3 regions of the Neobacillus sp. DFD-2R genome follow, and region 3 is predicted to be linked to each of the others. Evidence: riboswitches for the same ligand, from Rfam matches in the RefSeq annotation. Region 3 holds a riboswitch; each other region holds the start of a gene.

Region 1 (3,286 bases), 2.1 Mb from region 3:
AGGAAAACTCATTGAAAGAGATGTTTCAACTTTTCCAATTTATAATGAGCCTGAGGAAGAAATTTTAACCTTCTTGGGACAGTTTTATACGAAACCGAATCATTTTAAACCAAAAGAGATCCTTATTCAGGATGAAATTGATTTGAATTTGGCGGAACAGCTTCTTGAGATAAAGGTGCTAAAGCCGCAGCGCGGACAGAAAAAGGACCTCGTTAAAATGGCTATCAAAAATGCGAAGATTGCTTTGAATGAGAAATTTTCGCTGATTGAAAAAGATGAAGAAAGAACAACGAAGGCGATTGAAACGTTAGGAAACCTGCTTGGTATTTATACCCCGCATCGGATCGAGGCATTTGATAATTCCAATATTCAGGGTACGGACCCTGTTTCGGCTATGGTTGTTTTTATTGACGGTAAGGCAAATAAACGGGAATACCGGAAGTATAAAATTAAATCAGTACAGGGGCCCGATGATTATGAATCAATGAGGGAAGTGACGAGAAGAAGGTACTCTCGCGCTTTGAAGGAAAACCTTCCGCTTCCGGATTTAATTATTATTGACGGCGGCAAAGGGCATGTTGAGGCTGTAAGAGATGTTTTGGAGAATGAACTGGGTTTGGACATACCATTATCAGGACTTGTAAAAGATGAAAAACACCGAACATCACAATTGCTTTACGGTAATCCATTGGAAATTGTTCCGCTGGCAAGAAACAGCCAGGAATTTTATTTGCTGCAAAGAATTCAGGATGAAGTCCACCGATTTGCGATTACGTTTCATCGTCAAATTCGCGGGAAAAGTGCTTTTCAATCCCTTCTGGATGATATTCCTGGAATTGGCGAAAAACGAAAAAAATTATTATTAAAACATTTTGGCTCAGTGAAAAAAATGAAGGAAGCAGGTATCGAGGAGTTTACGGCAATTGGAATCCCTGCCAATGTAGCAGAAGAATTAATCAACAAACTTCGTACAGAGTGATTGTCAGAAAAAAATGGCTATGCTATAATGAATGAAAATTTAATTTACTATCACTTTTAAGTGTTAAAGTGAAGGTAGAGGTGCGAGCTTCAAGAGTAAAGGTTCTGAGAAGGATGAGCTTCAATGAAGAACTTTGAAAGGGAATGTTCGCCGAAGTGGAGAGAGTCTCATTTCTTTCTTTGCTGGTCCTGTATTGAATAAATGCCGGATTGTCAGGACGTATGTCTTGGAGAGCTATCTTACATTGTCTGCACAAATTTTTTTTGTGTTATTCAAGCAATGAGATGCCTTCTCATTGCTTTTTTTGTTTTTTAGAGAAAACTAAAGTTTAGCATCAATTGAAAGAAGGGGAAACAATGGGATTAATAGTTCAAAAATTCGGTGGAACTTCCGTTGGAAGTGTTGAAAGAATTTTAAATGTAGCTGAATGTGTAAGGCAAGAAACGGAAAAAGGCAACAATGTTGTTGTCGTCGTTTCAGCGATGGGAAAATCAACAGACCAACTCGTCAATCTGGCAAAAGAAATTTCCCCTCAGCCTAATAAAAGGGAAATGGATATGCTTTTAACGACCGGGGAACAGGTGACAATTGCCTTGTTGTCAATGGCTTTAAATCAAAAAGGATTGGGTGCCGTTTCTTTTACAGGCTGGCAGGCAGGAATCATCACAGAACCAATTCACGGAAATGCCCGAATTACGAAAATAAATACTGAGGCAATTGAGAGTGAGTTATCGGCCGGGAAGGTTGTAATTGTTGCCGGCTTCCAGGGAATCACTGAAAATGGTGAAATTACCACTCTTGGCCGTGGCGGCTCCGACACAACTGCAGTAGCTTTAGCGGCGGCATTAAAAGCAGATAAGTGCGATATCTATACCGATGTGACCGGGGTTTTCACAACAGACCCAAGGTATATCAAAAATGCACGTAAACTATTATCTGTCTCCTATGATGAAATGCTTGAGCTTGCCAATTTGGGTGCAGGGGTGTTACATCCGAGGGCAGTTGAGTTTGCTAAAAATTATAATGTTCGGCTTGAGGTTCGCTCAAGCATGGAGAAAATTGAAGGAACAGTCATTGAGGGGGAAGCAACAATGGAACAAAATTTAGTTGTCCGTGGAGTCGCATTTGAAGAAGAAATTACTAAAGTTACCGTATTAGGCTTAACAAATTCATTAACCAGCCTATCAACAATTTTTACAACATTAGCTCATAATCATATCAACGTAGACATTATCATTCAAAGTACAACAGAAGCAGAAACAGCAAATCTTTCCTTCTCTATTAAAACGGAAGATTTAATGGAAACCTTACGTGTACTTGAAGATAATAAAGAATCATTGAACTATGACCAACTTGATGCCGAAAACAAACTAGCTAAAGTATCTATTGTCGGCTCAGGAATGATCTCCAATCCGGGGGTAGCGGCAAGAATGTTTGAAGTCCTTGCAGCAAACGATATCCAAGTAAAAATGGTCAGCACTTCAGAAATCAAAGTATCAGCCGTCGTCGAAGAAAAAAACATGCTTAAAGCAGTCGAAGCCCTGCATGAAGCGTTCGGACTTTCACAAGGTGCCTGACACCGTTGGTGGACATTTTCGGGAAATGTCCACCTTGGGTGGATAAACAAAAAAAGAAAAGCTTTCATAGGGAGAGTCAATTTTCCTATGAAAGCTTTTATCCTTTTAGATTTGATCTTTTTTATCCCATTTGACGGTGAATTGGACTTTATTGGATTTTTTGACAGGATGTTCAAAGGTTTCGGCAATGACCTCTTTTTGGAGTTCAATTTGTTGGGCTAAAAACCCGGCTTCCAGTTGAAAAAAATGCTCGGCTTTCGATTTTACCCGCGATACTATGAGAGGGCTCATTAGCTCAAATTCCATTTCATCCTTATTTTCACTTTTAATCTCTAATTGGCCCCAAGAGGCTGAGGAGAAAAATTCAATAATTTCATCATAAGTATGCAAAGGATATTTTCTCGCCAGTCGTTTGCCGGCCCAGTACAGGATTTCCGGGGTATCTTTGCCCAGAATCTCAGGCAAAACGGTTTCCCTGATTAATTCATAACCAAAAATTGAAACAGTTCTTGATTCATCTGAATTGATATCACGTTCTATTACAGTACTATCTTTCAAAAGTCTCCCCTCTTTCTATCATTCTATTATATACAATTTGTTTTTTATTTCATTACAGTTTTTTCGACAAATCAAAAAGAAATGAATGAAACTTTGTTATGTTACAATATTTTATTATGTTTATCATTATACTTATGTTGCCCATTAAAAGAAGAAATTTTTCTTTATAGAT
Region 2 (3,286 bases), 1.4 Mb from region 3:
ATTGCGTGCTAGCGTAATTAATTTGATAAATCACATTTCTGTAAAGGAATAACCTTTGTCTTTTTCGTAAATTTATAGACAAGCCATAAAATCAGGAACAATGGTAAACCGATGTAAGAAACTAAAACGCCATTCCAATCGACATGATCTCCCATAAATGCTGAGTAGTTTTGTCCTAAAACAACAAATCCACAGACAGCAAAAGCGAAGATTGGTCCAAATGGGAAGAATTTTGATTTATAAGGTAATAAGTTTAAGTCTTTACCTTGGGCAACATATGCCTTCCGGAAACGGTAATGACAAATGGCAATTCCGAGCCATGCGATAAATCCCGACATTCCGGAAGCGTTTAATAACCATACATAAACAGTGCCATCTCCAAATAAAGAAGCAAGGAATGCGAGCGTACCTACTAACGAAGTGACAATTAATGCATTAACGGGTACACCATTTTTGTTTAATTTACCAAGGAATTTAGGTGCATTGCCTTGACGTGCTAAATCCCACAGCATACGAGTTGAAGCGTACATTCCTGAATTTCCTGCAGATAATACTGCTGTTAAAATGACAGCATTCATAACAGATGCAGCGAAGGCAATTCCTGCCTTTTGAAAAACAAGTGTAAAAGGAGATACACTTACATCACTATTTGCCAAAGAACTGTTTGTATAAGGAATCAAAAGTCCAATTACTAGGATAGCTAATACATAGAATAAAAGAATACGCCAGAATACTTGTTTTACAGCACGAGGAATTGATTTGGACGGGTCATCCGTTTCTCCTGCAGCAACCCCTAAAAGTTCTGTTCCTTGGAAGGAGAAGCCAGCTGCCATAAAGATTCCCAGCATGGACATAAAGCCGCCATGGAATGGTGCATCGCCAATCGTGAAGTTTTTAAAGCCGATTACGTGACCACCCATAATCCCAAAAATCATCAATGCACCAGCAATAACAAAGATAATAACGGTAACTACTTTAATAAGTGAGAACCAGTATTCAGCCTCCCCGAAACCCTTTACAGAAAGATAATTTAATAGAAACATAATGATTAAAAAGACTGCGCTCCATATAAATGAAGGAGTATGCGGAAACCAGAACTTCATAATCATCGTTACCGCAGATAATTCGGCAGCAATTGTAATCGCCCAGTTATACCAGTAATTCCACCCAAGGGCGAAGCCGAGGGAAGGATCTACAAATTTGTTTGCATATGTGCTAAAGCTTCCTGCAACAGGCATATAGGCACCCATTTCGGCAAGGCTGGTCATTAAAAAATAAACCATGACACCAATTACAAGATAGGAAAGAAGGGCACCTCCGGGACCGGCAGAATGGATAGCTCCACCACTGGCAAGAAATAAACCGGTACCAATTGTTCCTCCCAGTGAAATCATTGTAAGGTGACGAGCTTTTAAGCTTCGTTTTAATTCCGTTGCTTCATTTTTAGGTGTATAACTTTCTTTTATTACACGTGCAGTTTGCATTGTCTTGACTCCTTTTATTTATTTTTGGAAGGAGTTTGGAATAAAAAATACCATCGAAGTAGAATCGATGGCATTGTCAATACCCCGCATCATACCTTCCGAAAGATAGCTCAACACGAATGGCTGGCAGGGCCAAACGTGACAGTTCTGTTCCTATTTGGAGACAGCCCCAGCATGCTTTTCCAGAGATGAAAGCACACTTCGGCAGCTTTTCCTTTCTAACGGAGTCAGGGATATCTCTGCATCTCATCCGTTATACTAATAAAAACCGCGACCTCTACCTCATCGGTTTGATGAGGATTTATGATATGAAATTAATATACTCCTAAAGTATAAATACTATTGTAAAATTGTCAATGTATTCTCGTTAAAAATATAACAGAGCAAAATTATATTATAGCATGAATATTGATTTTATGTGTATAAATATTCACTTTAAGAATCAAGTTAATCTTTAGTTTGTATTGAAAAAACGAGTGGGAAATGGGTAAAGAAGCAACAAAATTGTAATTGACAGATAATTTATTATTATTATAAAAAACTTTTAAATTTACATTAGCGATAAGAATCGGTATTATTTTCTAAAAGAAATATGGCAGGTGTGAGGAGGACTTTTCCGTGAGATTTATTGGAATTATTATCGGATCCCTTATCGTTGTAGTGGGATTTAACCTTTTCTTAATCCCCCATGAAGTGTTAAGTAGTGGGCTAAGCGGGATCTCAATGATTTTGGGGATGATTACTCCTCTTAATACAGGGCTGGCAAACTTCCTATTGAACTTTCCGTTATTAATTATCGGATATAAAATGATTGGCAAAAAGTTTGTCTTGAATTCAATCTTTTCTGTATTGATTATATCTTTAGGTCTATATTTAGTTCCTGTCCATGAAATTGCGAAGGATACAATTCTATCTTCGATCTTCGGTGGTGCCTTAACAGGACTGGGGGTAGGGATTGTCTTCCGTTGTTCAGGATCAACTGGCGGATTTGACATCATTGGTATGATTATTGCGAGAAAAAGAGACTTTCCAATCGGTGTTTTGCTTTCGGGTATGAACGCAGTTGTTATCGTAATCAGTGGCTTTTTGTTTAATTGGGATTCGGCGCTTAATACATTAGTTTCCATCTATGTAACCGGAAAAGTTGTGGATACCATATACACTGATCATGCGAAGCTGACAATCATGATTATTACCAATAAGGGTGAGGAAATGAGGAAGCATTTGCTTACCAATTTGTATAGAGGCTTAACAATCATGGATGGTGTTGGCGGTTATTCGAATGATAAACGTAATATTTTAGTTACTGTAATTTCCCGTTATGAACTAAATGAAGTAAAGAACCTCATTTCGGAGGTCGACACAGATGCATTCGTTAATATTACTGAAACGATAGAAGTTATGGGGCTTTTTCATCGACCAAGCCCGAAATAAAAATAACCCCGGAATGGGGTTATTTTTATTTCAGTTAATTATTAAATCGATTTTTTTAGTATCAACAAATAATTCTGAATTCTGATATACTAAAATAATGGATAAAAATCCTATGGCTATAGTAAAAAGGGTTGGAATTGAAACAGAAAAAAGAAGGGAAGGGAATCAATGCGGTCCATTATATTAGGCATTTTTGCCGCTTTCTTTTTTGCATTTACATTTATTCTTAACAGGAAGATGGACCTGGCAGGAGGAAGTTGGATTTGGAGTTCTTCATTAAGGTATTTCTTTATGGTACCATTTCTCTTAATAATCGTAATAGGTAGAAGAAACCTTAAATCACTGCTAAGTGAAATGAAAAAGCAGCC
Region 3 (3,286 bases):
AATTTTTCTCCATTCCAATAGGCAAATGTCTCGAAGTTTGTAAGAAAATCCGCTACCTCCCATTTGCTGCTAATCAACGTATTTCCTCCTCTCATTAATAAGTGTATAAAGTGTATGATTGGCTTTTGAAAATCAGTACCTCCAATCGAATATATTAGTATGTTTTTTGATTATGGCAAGAATACCCTTTCCATTCAATCATCTTGTTAGGAAGACAAACATGGTTTCTGATAAATAAACTTTATTAAATTCGTTTTGAAAATCCAAAAAGAGCACTCACCAACGAATGAGTACTCTCTTCTTCATTTTTACAAAAAACAATTTAATAGCCTTTTTTTGTATCCACCTTATTATGAAGGGGCTTATTTTCTTCAATGTTTTTCAGTGTTTCGATAAAACATGCAGCACCCTCATTAGGTGTTGTTACAGCAGAAATATGTGGGGTGATATGTATATTTGGATGATTCCAAAATGGATGATTCTCGGGAAGCGGCTCTTGTGAAAATACATCGAGAACGGCAAATCTGACATGATTATCATTTAAAGCATTTAGTAAGGCTTCCTCATCAAGGGATGCACCCCTTCCCACATTAATAAGTCCTGCATTTGATAAATGTGAAAAGAGATTCTCATCGAATAAATTTGCTGTTTGTTCGGTTAATGGCAAGGTATTAATGATGTAATTCATTTCACTTAATCGTGAAAAATGGGAACAAGCCGGCATAACCTCGTGAAAATAATCTTTTTCCTTCCCGCTTAAAGATACACCGTATACTTCTACTCCAAGTCCAGCCAAAATCTTAGCCGTTTTTTGTCCAATCTCACCGGTTCCATAGATCATGACCTTTTGTTCATTCAATAACTTCGGAGTTATGGGCTGCCATTTATTTTGGCGCTTTATTTCATGAAATTGGTCGTGAAACTGTAAATCTTTCAGGATGTAGCTTAAACAATACTCTGCAATTCTTTGTCCAAAGGAACAAATGGTTCTTGTTAGTAAAACAGCTTCCTTCCAGTCTTTTTTAAATAAAAAACGGTCAACGCCCGCACCCAGGGAGTGTACCCATTTTACATGACTATAATCATAATTAGATTTTAAATTGAAAGAAACTAAAGCGTCGGCCCACCCTAAATCAGCCTGGGTAAGCCCATCCTCAGGCTTATAGCGAAAATTTTGACGGAAGTCTTCCTTTTCTATTAAAGTCTTTAGTTCTTTGTACATTGGGCTAACCACTAGGATATTATTTACTATCATTCTTTTCCCACCTCTATTTTATTTTACACGAGTGACTAATTTCTTCATTATATAAAAACCCAAAAAATAAAGTTAGATAAAAGATATCCAAATACCCTTGTATTAAAAGGAATTTCCTGTTATATTACATACAATTAAATATTTTTCTTACTTCAAACCTTTTGAAGTGAGGATAGAGGCGCAAAGACCATTAGTACGCAATGTGAGGATAATGAGATCCATTGACGATTGTGGAAAGGGGAATTTGCCGAAGCTAAAAGATTCTCATTATTCTTGAAGCTGGTTCAGCTATTGAAGAAATACTGAACTGTCATATAGGAAACTATATGGAGGGCTATCTCACGCATGGGAACTTGTTTTTATTGAATGTTTCTACTGCAACAGCGAACCCTCGTTGTTGCTTTTTTGCGTTGATTTTGAACGGCCTTAACCACCACCTCTAATTTTAAAAATCTATTAAAAGGGTGAGAAATTATGAATTTTGGCCAGATTTTAACTGCAATGGTTACGCCATTTGATCAAAATGGCGAGGTTGATTTTAACGCGACGAGAGCTTTAGTCAATTATTTAATTGCTAATGGAACGGATGGATTAGTTATTGCCGGTACCACCGGCGAGTCCCCTACCTTAACAACAGAAGAAAAAGTAGCGTTGTTTAAATTTGTTGTAGAGGTTGTCGATGGTAGAATTCCGGTTATTGCCGGGACTGGATCAAATAACACGAAAGCCTCCATCAGCTTAACAAGTCTTGCTGAGGAAGCAGGAGTGGATGGGATTATGCTCGTCGTTCCATACTACAACAAACCGTCTCAAGAAGGATTATATCAACATTTTAAAGCGATTGCCGAATCAACACGATTACCGGTTATGCTTTACAATATCCCGGGACGAAGCGTTGTTAACATGTCTGTAGAGACCATTGTCCGTCTTTCGAAGATTGACAATATTGTTTCCATAAAAGAAGCAAGCGGTAACTTGGATGCCATGTCAGACATCATTAGCCAAACCCCAAATGACTTTACATTGTACAGTGGTGATGATGGTTTAACTTTACCGGTATTAGCGATCGGCGGAACCGGAATTATTTCCGTTGCTTCCCATATCATTGGGAATGAAATGCAAGAAATGATTAGTAATTTTAAAAACGGCAATCTCCAGGATGCTGCTTCAGCGCATCGCAGACTGCTTCCAATAATGAAAGCATTATTTTCCGCACCAAATCCAACACCTGTAAAAGCAGCATTAAATATGACCGGAATCAATGTTGGCGGTGTCCGCTTACCATTGGTTCCAATAAATGATGCAGAAAAAAAGGCGCTGGAAAGTATTCTTGCAGCTGACAAAACAGAAGTACTTATCTAATTCGATTAAAATTGCTTTTTGTATTCCTTAAGGAATACAAGAAAAAATAGGCTGCATCACTCCAAAATGATTTGGAATGAAGGCAGCCTATTTTTTGCTATCTATAATTCACATTTCGCCAGGTAAGTCAAAAGCACCATGTGTTTTTAAATAGTATTTTGCTCAACTCTGATTAAATTCCTATCAGAAAGTTTCATTGCGGACAGTCCGCTAAACGAATTCCTTTAAAGCATTTTCGTCCCATGGATAATTCGTTGTTAAAAACTCTGCCAGTTCTTTACTTTTTTGTTTTCTTTCTTTACGCATTTTTGCTCGGTCAGGTGCTGTTTCATGTAATTTTTTCTCTTCCGCTGTTTCCGGAATGACTTGTGGAACACGCGCCGGGCGTTTATTTTCATCAAGTGCGACAAATGTTAATAGAGCAGTTGCTGCCACCTTACGTTCACCGCTTTTTAAATTTTCAGCAATAATCTTTACGAACACTTCCATTGATGACGTACCTGTCCATGTTACATAGGAATCAAAATGGACGGAATCAGTTGTTCGAATAGGATGTAAAAAGTCAACAGAATCAGTTGAAGCTGTTACACATTCACTCCGGCTATGGCGTGCAGCAGAAGTTGAAGCAACTTGATCCAGATGATCCATTAACCGGCCGCCAAATAACGT

The links. Region 3 has a riboswitch for lysine ahead of dapA (4-hydroxy-tetrahydrodipicolinate synthase). Riboswitches for the same ligand answer to the same signal wherever they lie in the genome.
Region 1: it holds a riboswitch for lysine, as region 3 does, so the genes downstream of both, AC3ANV_RS06555 (aspartate kinase) here and dapA (4-hydroxy-tetrahydrodipicolinate synthase) in region 3, are expected to answer to the same signal.
Region 2: it holds a riboswitch for lysine, as region 3 does, so the genes downstream of both, AC3ANV_RS10105 (amino acid permease) here and dapA (4-hydroxy-tetrahydrodipicolinate synthase) in region 3, are expected to answer to the same signal.

What each region holds. Positions count from the first base shown of each region.
Region 1 is NZ_CM173228.1:1,361,485-1,364,770, forward strand. It holds gene uvrC (excinuclease ABC subunit UvrC) at 1-979, shown strand, start outside; lysine riboswitch at 1,047-1,224, shown strand; gene AC3ANV_RS06555 (aspartate kinase) at 1,336-2,556, shown strand; gene AC3ANV_RS06560 (YslB family protein) at 2,662-3,114, opposite strand.
Region 2 is NZ_CM173228.1:2,018,493-2,021,778, forward strand. It holds gene AC3ANV_RS10105 (amino acid permease) at 18-1,484, opposite strand; lysine riboswitch at 1,583-1,772, opposite strand; gene AC3ANV_RS10110 (YitT family protein) at 2,103-2,918, shown strand; gene AC3ANV_RS10115 (DMT family transporter) at 3,087-3,286, shown strand, end outside.
Region 3 is NZ_CM173228.1:3,429,689-3,432,974, forward strand. It holds gene AC3ANV_RS17195 (hypothetical protein) at 1-77, opposite strand, end outside; gene AC3ANV_RS17200 (D-2-hydroxyacid dehydrogenase) at 323-1,255, opposite strand; lysine riboswitch at 1,421-1,600, shown strand; gene dapA (4-hydroxy-tetrahydrodipicolinate synthase) at 1,730-2,617, shown strand; gene AC3ANV_RS17210 (acyl-CoA thioesterase) at 2,828-3,286, opposite strand, start outside.